DNA from 2 places in the Chryseobacterium sp. Mn2064 genome. Region 2 is predicted to be linked to the other one. Evidence: riboswitches for the same ligand, from Rfam matches in the RefSeq annotation. Region 2 holds a riboswitch; the other holds the start of a gene.

Region 1 (12,384 bases), 190 kb from region 2:
TTTCACTTTTCTGAGAGAAGAAGGGTGTGAATTTCAAACGGTTGCCTTCCATTCACACCTTCTACCACTCTCTGAAGTTAATTATTTAGTTTGTATGGAAATTTCGTTTTTTCCGTCTTTGATTTTGATGTCCACATCTTTGTTGATTTTCTTGATGTTGGACGCTACAGAATCAATTACTTTCTTTGCCTGATTACTTGGAACTTTTTTACCGTTTACGATCACACTGTCTTTATCGTCTGAATTGTATTCGAAGGTTGCTCCGTTTACCGTAATCTTATTCTTTTCAATTCTGATATCGTTATTATCACTATTTGAAGTTTCAGTGTCATCATCCATTCCATCACCATCAAGATCACCATCCAGGTTGAATCTGTCTTTGTTTACAGGAATTACTACGGTCTTTTGAGGAATGACCAATTCATACTCAACTCTGTAGCTTCTGAATCTCTGATCGTAAGGATATTTGATGAAATTAGGGAACATTACTTTGTTGTTGACAATTTCTACTGGAACTGTAAGCTGAAGAGGAACATTGTAACCTTCTCCTTCTTTTTTGATGATAAGGTAAGGCGTTTTTACGTCCGCTTTTCTTGTTACATTTAAGTTAACGTCATAATCTTTTTTGTAAACATACTGTTTGTCTGAATAAAGATTGTCATCATACGCTTTGTAGCTTTGCGGGATATTAACTTGCTTTACGTCTACATAAAGAGTATCAGAAGTTGTATTGATTGCTACATTCTCAGTATCTTCTTTGCTGCCCTGATATTTAAGCTCTTTTTTAGCCATACTTACTCCGAAATAAGCACCAAGTCCGATCAATAAAAGGAAGATACCTCCTAGAACCCAACCTATATTTCTAAGTTTTGTTTTTGGGGAAAAGATTTTGATACTTAGTAAACTGAAGATAATTGCAGGAATTAAGCTTCCTAATACCATCATGGCTACTAATATTTTATCAAGTCCGTTTTCGCCCATATAGAATTCTATTTTATTGGCTCCAGGAAAATCTGCTCCTGTTCCGAACAGTCCGAAGATCACGAAGATTCCAATAATACTTCCTACAGCTGCCAGTACAAATAATACACCTACTACATATTTGAATACATTCCAGATTCCGCTCCCGGCATTGTTGATGTATGGTTTGTTTTCGGTGTAGATTTCTCCAACTCTCTGAGTAGATTCGTTGGCAAACTGAACCAGTTTATTAGATTCGTTCTTCAGGTTATCGAAGTTCATAGGCTTTCCCTTCATTTTCAAAAAATCGGCTGCTGTTTCCGCTTTTGGAAGTACGATCCAAAGGATAACATAAAGAAGCCCAATTAATGAAGAAGAGATAGCCTGGGTGAAAATTCCTAACAGAAATACCCCTAGCCAGATGGCTCTCATCCCTGTGATATCCATTCCTACATACTGAGCCAGCCCGGCACATACTCCTGCAATTTTTTGCTTTTCAGGATCACGGAACAGTTGTTTTTTGTCTGTATACTCGTTATGGGAATTGCTGCTTCTGTTTGTTGTTTTTTCAGAAAAATAAGCCTCTTCCTGTTCTTCGATTTTCTCAGGGCTTCCGATCTGTGCAATTACCTTTTCTACATCGGTATCGTTAATCACTTCACGTTTTCCCAGAGAATCTCTGAAGATCTCCACCATTCTTATTTCTATGTCATGCATTACCTCATCTGCTTCAGAAGCTTCCAGTGAGCTTCTCAGAGCATTCAGGTAATCGCTGAGCTTTATATATGCGTGTTCTTCTATTGTAAAAGAAAAACCTGCGAGTCCTATTGAGAGTGTCTTGTTCATAGCTTTGTTTTTTAATTTTGTTGGGTGATTTGGTTTACTGAGGCTGTCAGTTCGTTCCACGTGTTGAGAAGTTCATCCAGGAAAAGTTTTCCTTTTTCTGTAATCTGATAGTATTTTCTGGGTGGTCCTCCTGTAGATTCTTCCCATCGGTAAGAGAGAAATTCTCCGTTTTTAAGCCTTGTAAGAAGAGGGTAGAGGGTCCCTTCCACTACATCCAGTTTTCCTTTTTTCAGTTCATCAATCAGATCAGAAACATACATTTCGCGATTATTGATGAGACTTAGAATACAGAATTCCAGAATTCCTTTTCGCATTTGCGCTTTGGTATTTTCAGTATTCATCTTTGATACGTTTTGTTAATTAGTTATATTTTTAGAAAAATGCTCCTAGCTAGTTGAGCCTATTCTAATTTTACATTACAAAGATATGTAAATAAAATGGTATTATGCAATACAAAGTAGTGTAATTTTAAAAATAACTTATTTAAATATTTGATAATCAGTATTATAAATTTTACTAAGATTTTTAAAGGATCTTGAGAAATATGAAAAACCTTCCATTCTTTTAAATTTTAATTCTATTTCAGGTGTCAAAATCATAAAGATTATTGTATTTAATAAAAAAATAATACTTCAATAGGTGATTATGCGTTATCGGCGATTTAATATCAATTACTTCCATAGCATTTTGTGATCCTTATTATGATTCGTATTTTTGTTGTCAATTAAAAAACACCTAAATCATTTACTATTACTATGAATATTTTAAATAAGTATAGGCATTTTTCAGCTTTTATGCTTCTGGGCCCCCTGTGTTTTGCGCAATATCAGTTTGAAATTAAAGATGCCTCCAAGAATTACAGTGCCGTTGTTCAGATAGAAGATTGCATGGATGGACGTTGTGGCGGCAAAGGAACCGTAGAATTATTTGATAATAAGAACACCAAAGTTCAGACATTTACTTCTGATGATTTGATTGTTTATCTCGCTGAGAACAGAAAACTCTTATCGGGAAAAATGAATTCATTAACGAAGGAAGAAAGTCCTATTGTCATCAATGATTTTAATTTTGACGGTACCGAAGATATCGCAATACGAAACGGCAATAGAGGAAACTATAACGGTGCGTCTTATGATGTATATGTGTTCAATAGTACCCAGTTAAGTTTTGTAAAAAGTAAAGAGCTTACAGAATTAGCCTCCAATGCTTTGGATATGTTTGATGTAGATTCTCAACGCAAACGCCTCATTTCTTACGGAAAATCGGGATGCTGCAATATTTTTACCATAGAATATACCGTTATTCCTAATAAAGGACTGGATAAGGTTCTGGTAAAAGAAGAAGACAAAACGGAAGAAGATCGGGTAAAAGTAACCATCAAAGAAAAAATAAAAGATAAATGGGTAACCAGAAAGAAGGTATACTCATTAGAAGAATATAATAAAGAAAAGTAAGATGAAGATTCAGAAAGAGATTGATTTTATTCTGGCAGTAGATGCTTTGAAGAATGTACAGCGAAGAAATTATAATGCCGACGACTCCAGAAGAGAAAACACTGCAGAACATTCCTGGCAGATTGTTATTTTGGCGCAAATCCTTTATCCGTATGCCAAAAACAGAGAAAATATCGATCTGTTGAGAGTAATAAGAATGCTTTCAATCCACGATCTGGTAGAAATAGAAGCCGGTGATACTTTCCTTTTTGACGAAAAAGCAATGGTAGGTAAATTCGAAAGGGAAAAAATTTCTGCACAGAAGATTTTCGGAATCCTTGATGAGCCGTTGCGAACAGATTTTTTCAATTTATGGCTTGAATTTGAAGAAGAAAAAACTACTGATGCCATATTTGCATGTTCTATCGACAGAATTATGCCGTTTATCCTAAATTCTCATACTTCGGGAAAAAGCTGGACAGAAGCTGGAGTTACAGAAAAACAAATCAGAAATATGCTTGAAAACGCAATCAAAAGAGCATCTGATGAAATGGGAGAAGCTTTTGATGTATTGTTGGCCAGAAGTCTGGAAACGGAAAAAGTGGCGAAATAAGAATTATATATAAACATTGCTCAGTATCTGGGCAGTGTTTTTTTATACAAAATATATAGAATAATTCTTCAATTTGATAAAAGAATTAATCAAAAACCAAATGCCATAAAAATTCTGGAAATCTAAAGCTGTACTCTGGAAACCGTAGAGAAAACTGTCAACTTCTGGAATAATTATGGCAAAAAAATCAAATTTATAGTATTTGGATTGGTTTTTTGAATTCGTCAATAGCTACGAAAGTGAAATCTCCTACAATTGCTTTCTCTCTTTCATAAGAATACATTTGTTCTGTAAAAATTTCCACATTAACTTTCATACTGGTTTTTCCAACGTAAGAAACTTTTCCGATCAGCTCTACAATAGTTCCAGCAGGAATCGGCTTTTTAAAATCGATCTTGTCGCTGCTTACCGTTACCACTCTTTTTCTTGCAAAACGGGTAGCTGTGATGAAGGCAACTTCATCCATCAGCTGCATTGCTGTACCTCCGAAAAGAGTATCATAATGGTTGGTTGTGTTAGGAAAAACCGCTTTAAAGATTCTTGTTTCGGATGTTTCAATTCTTTCTTCTGTCGTCATATTTCATTATTAATTAAAGCGAAATGAAATTGTATCAAAACAACAGAATAATGACAGGAATCTTAGAAATCCCTGAAACAATCCATCAGATCAACAAACTTCAGATCGCGAAAGTTTTTTGTTTAAGAAATAGGCAGGTCTCCTGACTTGTAACATCTTTTATCTCCTTCCCATGCCCCGCACAGTGGATCTTTGATAAAGATTACAGTTACTTACAGTTGCGCGACAGTCCGTGATTTTCACACGGTTCCCTTTTAATTTGCGGTTAGGCAAAACCAATTTCTATGATGAATAAGCGTTACACTTTTTCGGGTGCAAAAATAATGAATTTATTCCGGATTATGATAAATAATCTGACTGATTACTCTTCCTTTTTTGATGGTCCAAAGAGTTGTGTATCTGTTCTCTCCTGTACCATTGATCATGTAAAGAAAAATGTTATCATTATCAAGAGCTGTTACCCCAACATTCTCAAAATCCATTGTAGGCTGGAACATATTTTTAATGGCTTCTCTTACAAAGACAGAACCTCTTCCCGGTTGCTGTACTCTGATAGATTTGATTTCCGTCATCCCTTCAGGAAGATCATTGCCAATTCCCCATGGTTTTACTTTATCAATAGTAAGAAGTTTTCCTTCAGCATCTTTTTCCTTTTTACGATATCCGGCGTTGGAAGGGTAGACGTCAATAACGACTTTGCTTCTTTGAGCTGTTGGGATCTTCGGGTCAGAATTGTCTGTGAAAATAAGTGACCTTCCGTTTTTAGATTTGGAAGGAGTATAAGCAGGAAGCTGATCAATATAAGCAATACGCTCTTTATTTACCATTCCTTCTTTATCAAGAGTTTCATAACGTACAAAAGGTTTATCGTCATCCTGCTTTTCAGGATATTTGATCCAGATCCATTCTGTTTCTCCGGGAGCTGGTTTTACATAAACAAAAACATCTCCTTTACGCATACGGATCTTATCTACGATTTTTCTGTAATTATCCTTATGTACACGTACATTGGCATATCCTTCTTCTGCTTTTACCACTCCAAAAGGAACTTTATTCTGGCCTTTAACAAAAGCTAAAGAAAAAATACTGAAAGCGGACAGATAAAATGCTTTGTTTATGAAAGTCATCATGAAAATTTTTTGATCCTTCAAATATATAAATTAAATGCTGTTCGGAAGATAATTATATTGACGGAGTTCCTGTAAGTTTTGTATGGGCTTTAAATATCCACTAGAAAGCAGATATATTTTATCCGCGATATCTACCACATCCTGATAATGATGATCAGAGATAATGAATCCTTTGTTTTTTGCCTGTGAACGGATGATCGCTTTTAATTCATCAATAATCTTGGGAGAAAGACTGTTAAAGGGCTCATCCAGCAATACAAAATCAGCTTGGGAATAGGTGAGAAGCATTACTTCGATCATTCTCAGTTCTCCGGAAGACAAATTTCTGGGTTTTTCATTCAGAAATGGTGAAAGAAGTTGAGAATGCAGAAGTTGATCCGCATATTCCCGGTTACAGAAAAGATGAATCAGTTTTGTTAATTTTTCACTTTTAGGTAGAAAAGAATGTTGTGGCAGATAAGCAATTCTGTTTTTTCGGTCGGAGATATTTCTCAATACCTGATCATTCCATTTTATAAACTGGGTATCACTTCCAAGAACGCCGGAAATAATTTTAAGAAGAGTAGATTTTCCGGAACCGTTTCTTCCCAGTATACCGGCTATATTTCCAACTTTACACTCTAGATAGATATCCTGCAGTATTTTTTGATCATTGAAAGATTTGGTAATACTGTCAATATGGAGTCTGCTCATACAAATGCCATTATAGTTTTTACGATTAGACTGAAAGATAAAGTAAATCCCCAAAGAAACAATTTTGAAAATCCAAAATGATAGTAGAACAGATACTCATTTTTAAGCCTTACTTCATATATAAAATAATGAAGCATTGGAAGAAGTAAAAGAAAACTCAGTCCAAAAGTTTCTACTTTAAAAGGAGACAGCAATGAAAATAGCAAAGAAAAAAGAACAGAGGGAATGATAAGTTTTTTATAAAAAATCCAAAGGATGGTAAGCTGTTTCATGTTTTGAATGGAATAATTAAAATATTTAATAAAAATAAACTATTGTTATAGGAATTTATGCTATTTTTTATCAATTTTTTTTAAACTAATAATTATGACCAAAAAACTACTTTTGGGTTCCTTGCTTTTATTGGGAGCTATTTCTACGTATCAATCTAAAAATGTTGAGGAAACAATAATGATCAAAAATGTATTTATTGTTCCCACTAATGTATTGGTTTCTAATATCACCACGACTTCAGCAAAGGTAAGCTGGGATCCTATTCCCGGTTCTTCAAATTTTACCATAAGAATTAAACCTGTTAGTGCGGGTTCATGGCTCTCTATACCAGTAATGAATGCCAACAGTTTTGATCTTACCAATCTTCAAGCTTGTACAGCTTACATGGTACAGGTAATGGATAACGCTTCTGGAGATATGTCATCTTCTGTTACTTTCTATACTTCACTCAATTATTGCAGTGCTGCATTTACAGATTCGGGGTTGTTGCATATTTCAAATGTTACAGTAAACTCAACGGGAATTTCGAATCCTATGGTAAGTAATTCCGGAGCGTCCAATTATACAGATTACAGAACCGATCCCAACCGTAGGATAAAATTGAACGTAGGAAGTATGGGAAATAATATTTCTGTAACTCATACATGGATAGGAACTCCGGGTACAACCACTGTAACAGCGTGGATTGATTTTAACGGAAACGGTGTTTTTGAATCCAGTGAAAGAATGATGATTGCCAATAACGTTACGCAAACCTCTCAGTCTGTATTTTCTGTTCCCGGCTATCCGATATTACCCAGTTCGGTTATTGGCGGATGTGGTGTTGTAATGCGTGTCATTTCCAGTCAAACTTTGCCAGGTAGTGCTTGTGGCACCTTTACCTATGGAGAAGTCGAAGATTATGGAGTAGATTTTTTAGATCCCCTTCTTGCAGTACAAGAGCCTGGAAAATTTCATCAGCCGGAAATTTATCCTAATCCGGCTTCAGACGTTTTAAATATTTCAGGAATCTCAGATGCTGTGAATTTCGAAATTTACAATGCAGTTGGCCAGAAAGTAGGTGAGGGGAAAGTTTCAAACCATCAGGTAAATCTGCAGCACTTATCTAAAGGGATTTATTATATTCAGTTAAAGAATAAGGAGAATACAACCCGTTTGAAATTTATTAAAAAATAAGAGACGTCTAATATTTATGTTACCTAAATGATAAAAAAAGAGAGTACTTATAAGGTACTCTCTTCCTATTTGCGAATCAATTTTAATTGATTTTTTTCAATGTGTTAAATTCTTTCTAACTCATCCGAATCAATGGTCGTTTTGAAAGTTCCGTAGTTCACAATCACCTTGTTTCTGGAGATTTTTTCAATCGTTCCTACACTGGTGCTTCCTGTAATACGAACGCGCTGCCCTACTTTCATCCAGATCGCACGGTCTGTTTTGCGTTGCTCTTCCAGTTTTTCATTGGTTTCTGCAATTTTTTCGATGACTTCCTCTTTTTTCAGCTGTTGAGTGATCTTTCTTTTAACCACCTGAAGGCGTTTGGATTCATCTTTGTCAGCTCCAATTTTTCTGAATTTTTCCTGTTCCAGAAGTTTTACAAAGTCTTTCACAACGTCCTTTCTGGATTTTCCTTTGGTATAGCTGTCTATGAAAGCCTCAATTTTGTTTCCAAACTGAAGTTTGCGATGTTCCTCTTCATACAGTTTCTGGAAATTGAAAAGCTTTTGCTGAAGCTGATCATTCAGTTTCTGAAGGTTATCACGCTTATCTTCTACAGATTCTTTTCTTTCGGCAAGATCAGATTTCAGTTTTTCAACTTCAAACTTTTCCTGTTGCAGTTTTACAATGGTTTTATCCAGATTCACAATATCATGCTCTACTTTTTTCTTCGCAGAATGGATAATAAATCTTGGAATTTTGTTCTTTTCCGCCACTTCAAAAGTAAAGGAACTTCCTGCTTGTCCTACTTCCAGCTTGTACATGGGTTCCAGCGTTTCCTCATTGAAAAGCATAGCCGCATTTTGGGCATTAGGAAGCTGCTCTATAACCAGTTTTATATTGGTGTAGTGAGTGGTAATAATGGCAAAACTCTTTTTGTCATAGAAAAACTCCATGAAGCTTTCCGCCAAAGCACCTCCCAATTCAGGATCAGAACCTGTTCCAAATTCATCAATCAGTAAGAGCGTGTCAGAATCTGCCTCACGGATAATTCCTGACATTTTCTTCAATCTTGATGAATAGGTGGATAAATGGTTTTCAATGGATTGATTATCACCGATATCGGTCATGATCTTCTCAAAGAAAAACATCTCAGATTTTGGATGAACAGGGACCAGAATACCACTTTGAATCATCAGCTGTAACAAACCAACAGTTTTCAACGTAATAGACTTTCCACCGGCATTCGGTCCGGAAATACATATAATTCTGTTATGTTCCGTTAAAGCAAGAGTTTGTGGATGAATGGTCTTATTCTCTACCTTATTTCTAAGCCATAATAAAGGGTGAAAGGCATCCTTCAGCCTTAAGGTCTTATGACGGTTAATTTTCGGAAGAACACCATTAATCTGGTCTGCAAACTTGGCTTTCGCTCTGGTGAGATCAAGGTCAAAAATATAGACCTGATACCTCCAAAGCTGAGGTTGAAACTCGGCCAGTTCAGCAGTCAGTTTTCTAAGAACTTTGTCAATTTCTTTTTTCTCCTCCTCTTCATTTTCACGAAGCTTGAAGTAATGCTTTACAACGCTGTCGGGCTGGATATACGTGATAGAACCAGTTTTTGAAATTCCTAAGGTTCGTCCCGGAACTCTTTTTTTAAATCCTGATTTTACAGCCAGAACCCTCTGATCGTCAATAATTGTTTCCCGGATATCATCCAAAAAGTCACTCTGTCCATACGTGGTAAGGGCGCGGTTGAAATTTTCCTGAATGGCTTTTTTGGCAAGTTGGATTTCTGTTCTCAAACCCTTTAAAGCTGGAGAAGCTTCACTTTTTACTTCTCCAAAACGGTTGAAAACTTTATCTACTTTCTCAATAATCTCTTTTCTGAATTCCAGTACCGAAGCTTCACCCATTAAAGTAGGGAAGGTTTCCGGCATAGAGGGAAAGAACTTTTGCAGTTTTCCGATCTGTTCCGTGATGGATTTGATTTTGATGAAAGCATTGTTTTCTAAGCGGTAATTTTCGATCAGCATCAGTTTCAGCTCACTTTCGATATCTTCATATTCATCAAACGGAATCGCATTTGAACTTTCAAAACTCGACAGATATTCTGACGTTTTTTTTAAAGAAAGTTCCGCCTCGTCTATATCCATTGGACGAAGTTGAAGAATTTTTTCTCTTGTTTTCGGAGAATACGCAAATGGGGAGATTTCCGCGAGCAATTGCGGAAACTCTAATTCGTCTAAATCTTCTTTATCTATATACACACTGCAAATTTAGTGAGAATTTTGATTATTCCGTATATTTGAGCGATTTACAAATACTATCCATGAAACAATTATTCATTATTCTCCTTTTTCTATCGGCAGGAGCCCAGGCTCAGGTTAAAAAACATGGAGGGAAAAAAATAGAAAAAAGAACGGTTCTCAGGAAAAATAAAAAATCTATAGTAAAGAATTTCAGAGATAAAGAAGAAAAGAGAATCATTGATCTCAGCCAGCAAAATGATGGTCCCAGAAAAGAAATCGTAAAAAAGAGCAGTGCTTCTAAAGTAGAATCATTTGATTATGAAGAAACACGTTCTTCGAGAACCCGACTTTATTTGTTTATCTAAAAAAATGTAGGTTGAGGAGATTGTAATCTACAGCTTTACACTACTATTAATACACAATCAGATGAAATTGGAAACACCGAGATTGATTTTAAAAGAAATTGATGAAAGCTTTACCGAGGATATTTTGCGGATTCGGGGCAATGAAGTGATCAATAAGTTTGTGCGAAGAAATTCACCCAAAAATAATTATGATGCACTTCAGTTTATCTTAACCATTAAAGAAAGAACTAAAAATAATCAAACAATCTATTTGGGAATTTCCTTGAAAGATCAGTGGAATCTTATCGGAACGATTTGTCTTTGGAATTTTTCTGAGGATCGGAAAACGGCAGAAGTCGGTTATGAATTGTTGCCCGAATATCACAGACAGGGAATAATGTCCGAAGCTTTGAAAGCGGTTTTAGATTACGGATTTAATGAATTGCATTTACATGAAATTGTAGGAATTACCCATAAATTTAATGAGAACTCGAAAGGGCTTCTATTAAAACATGATTTTATTTTGGAAGAAGGAAAAGAAGATGAAGGGTTTCCAGATAATATTATTTTCAGTTTAAAAAGATTGTCGGGTAATGATGAATACAAAAGCTAAGAGGTGTTTTTTATCTTTATCAGCGATTGGAATTTTATATGAAAAGTGAAGTAAAATCATTAACCGGTCTTCGTGGAGTGGTGGCACTATGGGTGGTCTGTTTTCATTTTTTTGCCCACTTGAAAAGTGATTTTCTTCTTAAAACAGTAGGAAACGGCTATCTTGCTGTTGATGTATTTTTTGTTTTGAGTGCTTTTCTGCTTACGGTTTCCTATTCCGAAAAATTCAGAATTTTGAATTCTAAAGGAGTTTTGAGTTTTTACAAGAAAAGAGTCAATCGTATTTATCCTGTTTATGGTATATCCATTGTTTTTATTATTCTTTTCATAGAAAAAAGCTCGTGGGCCGCATTTTTTATTAATGCCGGATTGGTACAGTGCTTTTTTAATCCTAATTATTTACTGAACGTCGTCTATTGGTCTTTAAGTACAGAATGGATCTGTTACTTGTTATTTCCACTCATGCTTTATCTGATAATACGATTGAAGATCCGTGGCGAAATCCTGATTATAGCAGGTTTGGTATTGAGAGTTATTTTACCGCATCTTCCTGAAATGTTTATTGGATCAGATATTCCTATGGAGATGGGAAAATCACAAAGATATCTGGATATTCCGTATGGTCTCAATTCATTAGCAAGAACAATTGCTTCGTATTTATTGGGGATTGGAATCGCCTTGTTGCCAAAGTTTAAAATAAAAGAAAATTTGCTGATCTATCTTTCGTTGGGTATTTCGTTGGCATTACTGTTATTTACGGTAAGAGGGCTGGTTTTTATTCCTTTATTATCTGCAATAATTATAAAACAGCTGTATACGGGGGAGAAAAATTATATTCAATTATTTTTGGGGAGTCCTATCATTCATTTTTTAGGCAATATTTCTTATTCATTATATATCATCCATTATATAATCAAGAAACAGAATATTGTTTTGTTCAGTTCTGAGAATTTGAATAGCTTGATTCTGATTGCTTTATCTATACTGCTGTCTTACCTCTCTTACGTTCTGATAGAAAGAAAACTGAAGATATTTAAAGTATAACTTGTGCTTTTGTTTGAATATTAATTATTTTTGCATCATGACCTGGACAGAAATTTTAGCACCTATAAAAAGCACCCAATACTTCAAAACCCTTTGGGAAAAAGTGAAAAATGAATATGCAACAACAAAAGTTTTTCCACCCAAAAATCAGATTTTCAGAGCATTGGAACTCACTGCTTTTGATGATATTGAAGTAGTAATTATTGGTCAGGATCCATATCATAATGATTTTCAGGCTAATGGGTTGTGTTTTTCTGTTTCTGAGCAGGTGACAGCACCTCCATCCCTTAAAAATATCTTTATTGAGCTGAAAGATGACCTTGGTATTGAAAGAACCTCTAAAGAACTTGATGACTGGGGAAAACAGGGTGTTCTATTGCTGAATGCTACTCTAACGGTTCGTGCTCATACTCCTAATTCACACAAAGATTTGGGATGGGAAAAATTAA
Region 2 (12,384 bases):
AGAATATTTTCAATATAAAAACTGTTGTTCCATACTCTATGCTCACTGATGATCCAGCCAGCCAGTTTGTCATCTTTATAAGCACCAAAAGAATTTCCTTTTTCAATGAGACTGTTAAGTTCTTCCAGTTCCTCAGGACTGTTTTTCCATGTTTTGCTGTATGGTAAAGATTTTTCTTTTAAAATAAATTCAAAAGAACCTGCAAACTCAATGGATGAAACCGAATAGATCTTCTCTGTTACATAGCCATTATGGCCCCAATGCAGGCTGGGATCAATGGATAGTTTTTCTAGTTTTCTTATTTCCACAATGCAGTTTTTGAATCATTGAATTTCTGTACAGATTTCTACCAGATATTGATCCAGATCCTTGATATAAGCTGTTGTTTGTCCCCATGGTTTTACTGTAATATCTTCGTAAAGAACAGCTCCGTTTTCAATGGATTTTTCTACCAAAGCTTTTACATCATCCGTTACAAATCCCAGTTCTATTCCGAAAGGTTTAGCACTTTCTTTTGACGCTAAAAAGCCTTCCTTTATATTGGAGCTGGCTAAGCTTATGGAGGCAAATGATAAGGTTGTTTCTCCGGTAATCAGTTCTCCGTAATCTTTTTCGGGAGTGATGAATTTGATCTCGGTGTTGAATGTATTCTTATAAAAATTCATAGATTTTTCTACATCTTCTACATATAAAATAACATATTTGAATTTGATCATACTGTCTGTTTTAATACTAATTATTGAATTTAAATGGTTTTATGGTGCTATAATATACTCTTCATCTATCATCAGTTCTACATAAGTACCATTGCGTGGATAGTAGGTGAGACCTTCAAGATGACCGAAGTTAAGCTGTGAATATTTTTCTGTGAGCTGTCTTATTTTACTCCCGAAAGCATTAATGTGAACCTGTTGAACAGAATCGTTTTGTTGTCTGCCATTGGTAAAAAACAGCATGAGATTACAATGATCTTTGAAATCACAATCGTGATAATAAAATACATGGAGATTCTCTTCCCTGCAGATTTCAGCTACATCTCTGATCAGGTTTTTTTTATCATGTAAAGGCAGATTACAGTCAATTCTTATCGAATAATTTTCCGCATTGTGCTTTTTAAAACTGGAACCAACCATTTGAATAAAACGGTGTTCTATACTTTCAAAAGCTTCTTTTTCCGGGCGGTACAGCGTATTGGAAATAGGTTTAAAAGATACATTAGAATCCAATGGTACTGCCTTTTCAAGGATGAGTAGTTTTTCTATTTCCAGAGCAAATTGAAAATAATAGTCAAACAAAAGATGATCTCCTAAACTGATGATCAACTGATTTTCATTGCTGCTAAGTTGTAGGTAAGTACTTTTGAATTGGGTTTTGAGGGTTTCCAGTTTCGAAATAACGTTTTCAATATGATCAACCTGAACTCTTGCAATCAGCTCAGCATCGTTGTCGGCATGACCCCCATAGCCTTTAAAGAAATTAAAAAACTTAAAATGATATAAATCTTCCGGAAATTTGAAATACCAATATACACCTAAAATCATGGTTTGTTGGATTGATGAATTGCATAAAACTCAAATTTAAATAAAATTTCACACTTCAAAACTTTCAAAACCCTTAAATTTGTATCCAATAAAAATTTACTTGGATGCTTAGGAACATTTCAATTGCGGCAGCTACTTTCCTGTCCGTAATTACAATTAATGCGCAGAAGAACAAAAATACCCAACTGGAAAGACCGAAACTGGTAGTAGGTTTAGTCGTAGATCAGATGCGTTGGGATTATTTATACCGTTTTTACGGTAAGTATGGAAATGATGGTTTCAAAAGGCTTTTGAATACCGGATATTCTTTGAATAACGTGCATATTCCTTATGTTCCTACGATTACCGCGCTAGGGCATACGTGTATCTATACAGGTTCTGTTCCGGCCATTCACGGGATTGCAGGGAACGACTGGACAGACAAGGAAACGGGTAAAGGAGTATACTGTACTGCAGATGAAAGCGTTCAGCCTGTAGGAACTACAAATGCTAAAACCGGAAGCCACTCTCCGAAGAACCTTTGGTCTACAACGGTTACCGACGAGCTAAGACTGGCAACCAACTTCCAGGGAAAAGTAGTAGGAGTTTCTTTGAAAGACCGTGCTTCTATTCTTCCGGCGGGACACACTCCAAACGGAGCTTTCTGGTTTGATGACAGCACCGGAAACTTCATTACCAGTACATGGTATATGAATGATCTTCCTCAATGGGTAAAATCATTCAACTCTCAGAATTTACCGGAAAAATTGGTAGCAAACGGTTGGAATACATTACTTCCAATCAACGAGTATACAGAAAGTGCTCCAGACAACTCACCATGGGAAGGACTGTTGGGAAGTGCGAAAACGCCTACGTTCCCGTACAGTAATTTAGCAGCGGATTACCAGGCTAAAAGAGATAATATCCGTTACACCCCTTTCGGAAATACTTTGACATTGAAATTGGCAGAGGCTTCTGTGGAAGGTGAAAAACTGGGTGGAGATAATATTACAGACTTCTTGGCCATCAATCTGGCTTCAACGGATTATGCAGGACATAAATTCGGACCTAATTCTATTGAAGTAGAAGATGTTTACATCAGATTAGATCAGGATTTGGCAGAATTCTTCAAATATCTGGATTCAAAAGTAGGTAAAGGGGAATATACTGTTTTCCTTTCTGCGGACCATGGTGGCGCACACTCTGTAGGATTTCTGAAAGAACATAAGATCCCGACTGGTTTCTTTGGTGAAGGAGCAGAGAAAAACCTTAATCAAAAGCTGAAAGAGAAATTCGGAGCTGATAAACTGATTAATGCGATTGATAATTATCAGATCTATTTCGATAGAAAAGTATTGGCAGACAGTAAGCTTGAACTGGATGATGTAAGAAACTTCGCCGTGAAAGAGCTGGAAAAAGATCCAACAGTTCTATATGCTGTTTCTGTAGATAAAGTTCAGGAGTCAAGCATTCCGGAGCCTATCAAACAAAGAATTATCAACGGAATCAACAGACAGAGAAGTGGTGATATTCAATTGATCTCTCACGACTCTATGCTTCCTCCATATTCTAAAACAGGAACTACCCACAGTGTATGGAATTCTTACGATTCTCACATTCCATTAATCTTTATGGGTTGGGGCGTGAAACAAGGAGAAAGCAATAAGGCATATAACATGACCGATATTGCTCCTACCGTTTCTTCATTACTGAAAATTCAGTTCCCGAGTGGAAATGTAGGAAACCCTATTACTGAAGTTATTGGTAAATAAATAGAACATTTTATACATCATAAAAAAAACATTCCGCAACCCGGAATGTTTTTTTATTGTAAGCTAATCAGGAATTTCTGATGATGTGCTGTATTCTTTTTTGGAACATTTTATTCTGCTTTCTTATTTTGATGATGCAATAGGAGAGAAGAGTGATAAGAATACTCCCTATGATCATAGAGATCATTTGGATATTGTTGTAGTAAGATTTTAGCGCTTCACCTTTGACAAGAGTTTCTTTATTATGTTCATTGATGACATGATTGATAGAAACCAATTCGTTTTGCTTTCTCTGAAAGCGCATTTCAAAAAACTTTTTGTTATATAGCTGGAAAGAATCCTGTTTCCCAATAGCCAGATAATTGTCTGCCATTTCTTTGTAGATTCCTTCATTCAGGGTAATATCTCCCGTATTTTTAGAAAGAGCCTCAGCTTTTGTCAAAAAATCCAGCGCTGCCTTATTTTTGTGCTGTTGTTTGTAGAGTTCTGCCATTCCTTTCAGGGCGAATGCTTCCAGACTTTTAGCATGATTTCTGTGGGCATAATCTATCGACTGTAAAAACGACTGTTGGGCTTTGTCAATTTGATTGAGATTAAGATAGCAGTAGCCAATATTATAATAAACCACACTCATATTGGAGTAAGCGGTTCTTTTTAAAGGTACTTTTTCAAAATTCTGTATCGAAATCAAAAACTTTTCCAGAGCAATCTCAGAATTGGACTGGCTTTTATAGATCATTCCTCTGATGGCATAGCTTCTGGCTGTTTCACCATATTTTTCAGAACTATGTTCAGGTAATTTTTTCAGATAGAGAGCAGCTTCATTCAATGTTTCAAGGCTCTTGCTGAATAGTTCCATTTGTTGATACTGTATAGCAGCGGCAATAAGGACGCTTACCTGGCTTTTGGTGTCGTTGGTTTTCTGTGAAAGTTCTTTAGCTTTTAAAATATATTTTAAAGATTCATCAAAGTTTCTCTTGGCAATATTAGCCGTAGAAAGCAGCATATAAATATCAATAGTAGTTTTGATGGTATGCTCTTTTTTTAAGAGCTGTTTTCCAATGGCAATGGTACGGTCGGGATTGTCATAAATTTGAAGACGGGCTTTTCTGATCAGAGCACTATCTGAGATATTCTGAGCTTTTATGGTAAAAAAGGGTAATAGAACCAGGAACAGTATTTTAAAAAAGATATTCATAAGGTTTTGCTTTTACTGATTTCCTGAATATAAGTGTTGGGAGACATTCCGGTAACCGATTTGAAAACCGTTGTGAATGCGCTGTGTGATGAAAAACCTGCATATTCCGCAAGATAGCTTACTTTATAATTGAGGAAAGTAGGGTCATTCTTTAATAGCTGAGCAATGTGGTTGATTCTTAGTTTGTTAATGTAACCATTGAAGTTTTTTTCCTTATTATTATTGATAATTTCAGACAGGTATTTTGTATTCACTTCCATCTGTGAAGAAAGCATCGATAGTGACATGCTTTTATTAAGATATCGGTCTGACAGTTCAAATTCTTCAAGTTTTTGTAGAATTTCATCTTCCTTTTCCTTTGATATTCTGGGAGCTCCAGGCTCTTTTGTTGTAATTTTTTCAGGATCAGAAGAGTTTTTAGATACAATAGGGATTGAAGGCGGTTTTATATTCTGTCTTTCAAAGAAATCGAATTGTTTCTTTAAGTCCTTATTTTTATTTTTTTCGACAATAAAATAAACAAGCAATCCTATAACGATAAGGGACAAAAAGATCATTAAAGGGAGTAGGGTTCTAAGCGAGGTTTGCTTTTGAAATTCAATGCTTTTGTTCTGATTATTTTCTACAAGCTTTACAATATAACGTATTCCTTCTTTTGTGCTGGAATCCGTTTTTGTTTTCAAATCATTGTATAATTTGTAGTATTGATGGTATTTTGTATCATCATGAAGCGCAAAATAATTTCTGGATAATGATTCGTACAATTTAATTTTCAGATTATTGAAAGGAAGGTCTTCCACCAATGAAAGCCCGATTTCCAACTGCTGAATAGCTGTTTTGTAATCCTGTTTCAAAAAATAATACTGGGAAATATTTTCATAGGCCAAACCCAGCAAAAACGGCTGACTTTTCTGATTGTTAAGTTCTTGGATGATATTTTCTATCAGTACTTTATATTCAGACAGTCTGTTTTGCTTCATCCAATAAAAAGAACGGAAAATCCTGTTTTCCATCGCAATTATTTTATTTTCTTCATTATGATGATCCAGATACCGATCACTTTTGTCAAGGTCTTTTAAGGCTGAAGAATAATCTTTATTAATTCCAAAATTCAGGGCTTGCAGCTGATAGAGTTTTGCGGTGGTAATCCTGAGTTTAAGATCACTGCTTTTGAGGAGTTTCTGCTCCGAAAGAAGGTTGGTTATAATTTTTTTTGACTGATTGTACAGCCCAAGGTTTTGGTACTGATCTGCAAGATTATAAGCACTGAAGACCTGCATAAAGTAAGAAAGCTTCCGGTTCTGGTCGGAATCTTCTTTTTGTGAGAACGTATTCACAGACTGTACATAATCTCCTTTCATCGCAAAAGCCTGAGAAATGATGTTCTGAAGTACGATCTGGTGCTCTGAATCCTGATCATTTACAAGTATTCCCTGAGCATAGCTGATGCATTCGTCTGAGTTTTGGTAGAGCTTCTGAAACGCTTTATCTGATAAAATACTGAAGTCCTGGCTTAGCTGCCCATTCATAGTAACAGACCAAAATGCGAGTATCAACAGTAGAATTTTCCCCTTATTTTCAATTGCGTCTATAAATAATAAATTGTTTTTTGTGTTTTTTTGAATGATTTTCATGAAATCCATCTTCAAAATGAGGTTTTGTTATATGTTTGATTATTAGGTTTTTAAAATTTAAATTCTTTTAAAATTCACGAATTGTGAAAGTCAATTTCTTTTTGTTAGGTAAATATAATATTAATATTGTTTTCGCTAAATCAAAATACTAAATATAACAATATATGAAAAACTTTTACAAAATGTCAATAAAAGTAGTAGCGTTCTGTTTCTTCTTAAAAGGTGGGATGGCAGAAGCTCAGCTTACTGTAATGGGACTTGGTAATTATAATGTAGGGGCAGTATCCAATAATGGTGTTGTAAGTATGCATACCAGTGCGGGCGCTATATTTAAATGGTCTGCTGCTGGTGGATTGGTGCAGATCGGTTCCATATCAAACGGATATCCGGCCTCAGGAAAAACCGTAGTTTCTAATGACGGAACCAAAATAGCATCTACGATTACAAATTCTGCTACGGGTTTTAATGAAATATCAACGTATGATATTACCAATTCTACCTGGACGAACAGAGGCGGTCTTGTTCCAACAGGCTGGGATGGTAGTGTAAGTTCTACTTGGGGAATGTCGATAGATGGAAATACCATTGTAGGTTTAGGATACCTTACGGCAGCCAATGCTCATGCCGTAAAGTGGGATGCGGTAAGCGGAGTCATCGATTTAGGCAGTATGGTTACTGGAAGAAGCTCCAGAGCAAATGCAATAAATGCTGCAGGGACAGTAGTTGTGGGATGGCAGGATGAGGCAACAGGAACAAGAAGCGGTGCTAAATGGATAGATGGAGTAGAAAGTTTTATTACAGATAACAATGGCAATAATGTAGGAGAAGCAGGAGGTGTTTCTGTAGACGGAAATACAATAATAGGAGCGGCAACTCCTAATCCTTACGTATGGAATACAGTGACCGGACTTACCTATATCACGCATCCTAATGCTTCATTCAGTTTTAAAGGAGGAGCGACTGGAATTTCGGCGGACGGATCTACCGTGATCGGTTTTTACAGAGCATTTGGGGCTCCTCCAATGTCAGGGGAAGGCTTTATCTGGACTCAGGCCGGAGGTCGTATTAATCTGAACGATTATGCCACATCATTAGGAATAGCAACCAACGGTGTTACTATGGGACTTCCTTTGGCAATTTCTCAGGATGGAAAGAAGATAGCAGGGGTTGGTACTAATGCTTCCAATCAGATTGTTGGGTTTTACCTTGATCTTTCAGAGTTTTTATCTGTGAATGATATTGTTAAAGAGAAAGCTGTTGCAGGCATCTATCCAAATCCTGTTTCAGATATTTTATACATCAGAGGAACAGAGAAAATTGAAAAAGCAACAATCTATAATATGGTAGGGCAAATCGTGAAAACTTTCACTTCTGTCCATAATCAGATTGATGTTTCATCTTTATCTAAAGGAAATTATATCCTTCAGTATTCTTTGAAAGAGGGAACAATGGAATCTTATAAATTCATTAAAAAATAAATTCGGATATAGTTTTAATTCATATCATCAATAGTAAAAGTGGGATTTTACATGGCTGTTTTCGATATTGAAAACAGCCATTTTTCTATATGATGTTGAGACGGAATGAAGGGATAATAAAAGTATTGATCAGGATCTCAGGGCCTTTGGCCAATAGATATAAAAAGCTATCTTTGCAAGAAATTTGGTTTCCAGTATATTGGAATGAAAAGGGAATCGGGTGTAACTCCCGGACTGTCCCCGCAACTGTAAATCGCAACAAAAGTTTCTGCAAACAACCACTGTATACCACGGGAAGGTGCAGAATGCGAAAGTCAGGAGACCTGCCAGAATGATAATCATAAAAAAATATTGCTTTCGGAGGAAAAGTGAATTAATATGGATATAAAAAGATCTTTAGTACTGCTTTTTTCATCGTATGGCTGTTTTCTTTTCGGGCAAGAGAAAGTTATTGATACGATTTACATCTTCGATAATCAGATGAATAGAGTGAAGCTCTTCCATCCTGTGAAAACTATTTCTCCCGAAGATACTGAGAAAAATTCCACCAATCTTTCCGAACTGCTGAGGTTTCAGTCCCAGGTTTATATTAAGGAAAATGGCCGTGGTGCTGTTTCTTCACCGTCTTTCAGGGGAACTACTGCACAGCAGACCGCCTTTGTATGGAACGGAATTAATATCAATTCTAATTTTTTAGGACAGGGAGATATCAACAATATGCCTTTGTTCGGATATGATCAGATTGGAATAAAAGCAGGTGGTGGAAGTGTCATCTACGGAAGTGGAGCAGTGGGCGGGAGTATTCATATGAATAATACCCTGGATTTTAATAAAGGGTTCCATGGTTCATTATTTTCAGAAGTTGCTTCTTTTAATACTTTTAATAACTTTCTTAAAGGTTCTTACAGCAATGATAAGTTCAGCTTTAAAGCTTCAGGAAATTATTCTGTAAGTGAAAACGATTATAAAGTAAGTGATCTGAACTACATCAACAGAAACGGAAACTATTACAATACATCCTTCAACGTAGGGGCTTCCTATAAAATAACCAACGAGCACAAGGTATCGTGGCAAAGTCAGTTTTTTGACTCTTCGCAGCATTACCCAGTATACGAAGAAACAGCAACAAAGACAAAGTATAAAACGCAAAGTGTAAGAAGTCTCATTGCCTGGGACTGGAATAAAGCAAAATTCAGCAACGCATTCAAAGCAGCATATACCGAGGAGAATTTCCAGTATTATGGAGATTTAAATCTTCCTAAATCCAGTGGTGGTACAGGGAAGAATTATATTATAAAAAATGATTTCAATTATTTCCTGAATTCAAAATGGAATGTGAACCTTATTGGAGAATTTCAGGTGAATAAAGGAGAAGGTTACAAAAGCGGAATAACAGATGTAAGCAGAAATATAGGCTCTGTTTCTGCCTTATTGAGGTATTTTGCAACGAAGGATCTGCGCTTTGAAGGTGGATTCAAAAAAGATTTCGTAGAAGATATCAATTCTCCGGTTTTGTACTCATTTTCCGGAAAATGGAACACTTCAAAATGGTATAATGTAGGAATCAATTTGTCTAAAAATTTCAGATATCCCTCATTTAATGATATCTATTACGAACCGGGAGGAAATAAAGATCTGAGACCGGAAACATCTGTTCAGATAGACATGAACCATGAATTTAAAGCAGGAAGTTTTAAACTGAATGTGTCTCCTTACTTTTTGGAAGGAACTGATCTTATTGTATGGATGCCAACAGCTCTGGGATATTGGCAGGCTTTTAATGTCAACAAAACAGAGTCTTACGGATTGGAGTCTCAGCTGTCTTTTAATAAACAATTTGGGAACCATAAAATAGGAGTAAGTGCAGGATATTATTATACCAAATCAATTGATAAGGAATCTAAGAAACAATTAGCATATATTCCAATGCACCGTGGAACAGCCAATTTGGATTATGAATATGGTTTTATCAAATTGTATGCTCAGGCACTTGTAAACGGCCTTACTTATACAGGAACAGATGAAAAAAGAGATACGGCAATAGATCCTTATTTTATATTAAATACAGGAATTTCAGCAACAGTTTCAAAGAAATATACTCTAGGTGTTAAAGTGAATAATATAACAAACACTTATTACAAAACGGTTTCTTTTTATCCTTTACCTAAAAGAAATTATGGAGTATATGCAGCGATTAATTTTTAAAAACTAAAATTAATATATTATGAGAGTAACTAGAATTTTAACAGTACTATTTGCATTTGTACTATTATTTAACATTTCGTGTAGCAATGATGATAGCATAGAAATATCACCTATCACTTACCAGAATGGATATTTAATTTCCAATGAAGGAAAGTTTACCTCTTATGGAGCTAACGTAATGTTCATTACAAGAGATTTAGGTCTGATGCAGTATAATATCTATGCTTATAATAACAATAATGAGATTTTGGGAGATGTTCTTCAGACAATTGGTCTGGACGGAAACAAGGCATATCTTGTGATGAACAATTCTAATAAAATTGTAGTAGTAGATCGTTATACTTTTAAGAAATTAGGGACCATCACAGACCAGATCAACAACCCAAGAGGGATTACCTTTGCGAACGGATTTATTTATGTTGCTAATATGAATTTTTCTTCAGGCGCTAAAAGTGTAACAAAATATAAAATTTCTGACCTTTCATTGGTGAAGAAAACCGATTTTACTGAAAATATAGATACTGTTGTACAAGCCGGAGGAAATGTATTTGTACAGAATGCTACATTTGGATCAGGAAATAAAGTAACTTATATCAATACAGCGACTGATACTATGACGCCGATCACTGTTCCGAATGGTGATATCAACAGAATTGTGTCAGATAATACGAATGTATATACTATTTCTTCAACAACTACAGATTCTTATATCTATAAGATTTCCAGCACGGGTACTATTACACCTGTTATTACTTTAACAGGAATTCCTAATGCTACGAATCTTCAGATCGATAATGGTAAATTCTATTTCAGCTCAGGAGCTAAAGTATATGCTACAAGTGTAGCCACTCCTACTGTTCCTACCACTGCTTTATTAACAACTTCAGATGGAGCAGATATTGGCTTTACGTTATACGGCTTTAATGTTGTTGATGGAAGAATCTTTACTTCTGATGTTAAAAAATTTGGGGCAGAAAGTGAAATGACGGTATATTCTGCAGCGAATGGAAGCAAGATCTATTCTTTCAAAACAGGAGGTCTAGGAGCCAATGGAGCCTATGTAAATCCATAATGCACTAAACAGCATATGAAAATATAATTTTTTATTTTTTTTCATCATTTGTGTTTTTTGTCCGGGCGGTTTCTTCGAAACCGCCCGGGTTTGTTTTTATAGAAAGGTGTTAATAAAATAAGCCCGGCGGGATCGAAGATCCCGCCGGGCTTTGTATTATCTCTAATAGGATTATAATGTTAATCCCAGTTTTTCTGCTTCAGCAATCACAAATTTGGTCGCTTCTTCTTTTTCATTGGGAATTTCGCCTTCAAGAATGGCTTCTTTTACCTTTTCTTTTAAAATTCCGATCTCACGGCCTGGTTTAAGATTAAACATTTCCATAATCTCTTCTCCTGTGATCGGAGGTTGGAAGTTTCTTACCTGATCTTTTTCTTCAACTTCTTTAATTTTTACCGCTACATATTCAAAGTTTCTTTTGAATTTCTCCTGCTTTTTAGAATTTTTAGTGGTAATATCTGCTTTACAAAGGGTAAATAGATCTTCAAGATTTTCTCCGGCATCAAATAAAAGTCTTCTTAGTGCAGAATCTGAAGCATCATCTGTAATCAGAGCGATAGGACGGGAAGATAATTTTACCATTTTTTGCACGTACTTCATATCACTTCCTAAAGGCAGTTTTAACCTCTGAAAAAGAGTTTTTACCATTTTTGAACCTAAAAATTCATGACCGTGGAATGTCCAGCCTGTACCTTCTACAAATTTTTTGGTTGGAGCTTTTCCTATGTCATGAAGTAATGCAGCCCAACGAAGCCAAAGATTGTCCGTATTCAATGAAATATTGTCTACGACTTCAAGAGTATGATAGAAGTTATCTTTGTGAGTCTGTCCTTCCACTTCTTCCACCCCTTTCAATTCTAGAAGTTCAGGGATAATCAGTTTCAGAAGGCCTGTTTTTTCCATTAAGCTTAAGCCTACAGAAGGTTTTGCAGAAAGCATGATTTTGTTGAACTCCACCATTATTCTTTCCATAGATACAATTTTGATTCTTTCGGCTTCCTGTTTGATGGCGTTCAAAGAATTTTCTTCAATCGTAAAGCTTAATGTAGAAGCAAAACGTACAGCTCTCATCATTCTCAACGGATCGTCAGAATAAGTTTGAGCAGGTTCTAATGGCGTTCTTAAAATTTCTTTTTCAAGATCTTCAATCCCATTAAACGGGTCGATGAGTTCTCCGAAATTATGATGATTTAAAGAAATCGCCATGGCATTGATGGTGAAATCTCTTCTTTTCTGGTCATCTTCCAGACTTCCGCCTTCTACTTCTGGCTTTCGGCTGTTTTCTGTGTAGCTTTCTTTTCTTGCGCCAACAAATTCCAACTCAAGATCTTTATACTTGATCATAGCTGTTCCATACGTTTTGAAAACGGAAACCTTTAATTTAGGATCAATATCCTGAGCAACATTCTGAGCCAGCTCAATACCGCTTTGTTCCGTTACAAAGTCAATATCGGTGGAAGCTTTTCTTTTCATCAGAAGATCACGAACATATCCGCCCACAATAT

What was found. A riboswitch is a leader RNA that binds a small molecule or an ion and turns the genes downstream of it on or off. The one in region 2 is predicted to bind cobalamin.
Region 1: another riboswitch for cobalamin. It lies ahead of ACL9RH_RS11345 (acyl-CoA thioesterase); the one in region 2 lies ahead of ACL9RH_RS12175 (TonB-dependent receptor plug domain-containing protein).

What each region holds. Positions count from the first base shown of each region.
Region 1 is NZ_JBMOUE010000002.1:932,175-944,558, reverse strand. It holds gene ACL9RH_RS11365 (PspC domain-containing protein) at 82-1,806, opposite strand; gene ACL9RH_RS11360 (PadR family transcriptional regulator) at 1,818-2,147, opposite strand; gene ACL9RH_RS11355 (XAC2610-related protein) at 2,562-3,260, shown strand; gene ACL9RH_RS11350 (HD domain-containing protein) at 3,262-3,852, shown strand; gene ACL9RH_RS11345 (acyl-CoA thioesterase) at 4,046-4,429, opposite strand; cobalamin riboswitch at 4,545-4,724, opposite strand; gene ACL9RH_RS11340 (hypothetical protein) at 4,759-5,559, opposite strand; gene ACL9RH_RS11335 (ATP-binding cassette domain-containing protein) at 5,590-6,252, opposite strand; gene ACL9RH_RS11330 (hypothetical protein) at 6,249-6,524, opposite strand; gene ACL9RH_RS11325 (GEVED domain-containing protein) at 6,619-7,701, shown strand; gene ACL9RH_RS11320 (endonuclease MutS2) at 7,806-9,953, opposite strand; gene ACL9RH_RS11315 (hypothetical protein) at 10,016-10,300, shown strand; gene ACL9RH_RS11310 (GNAT family N-acetyltransferase) at 10,362-10,892, shown strand; gene ACL9RH_RS11305 (acyltransferase family protein) at 10,931-11,935, shown strand; gene ACL9RH_RS11300 (uracil-DNA glycosylase) at 11,973-12,384, shown strand, end outside.
Region 2 is NZ_JBMOUE010000002.1:1,120,629-1,133,012, reverse strand. It holds gene ACL9RH_RS12210 (GNAT family N-acetyltransferase) at 1-308, opposite strand, end outside; gene ACL9RH_RS12205 (VOC family protein) at 324-716, opposite strand; gene ACL9RH_RS12200 (hypothetical protein) at 756-1,541, opposite strand; gene pafA (alkaline phosphatase PafA) at 1,646-3,292, shown strand; gene ACL9RH_RS12190 (tetratricopeptide repeat protein) at 3,360-4,490, opposite strand; gene ACL9RH_RS12185 (helix-turn-helix domain-containing protein) at 4,487-6,124, opposite strand; gene ACL9RH_RS12180 (T9SS type A sorting domain-containing protein) at 6,307-7,602, shown strand; cobalamin riboswitch at 7,771-7,947, shown strand; gene ACL9RH_RS12175 (TonB-dependent receptor plug domain-containing protein) at 7,981-9,807, shown strand; gene ACL9RH_RS12170 (hypothetical protein) at 9,827-10,879, shown strand; gene ACL9RH_RS12165 (CCA tRNA nucleotidyltransferase) at 11,051-12,384, opposite strand, start outside.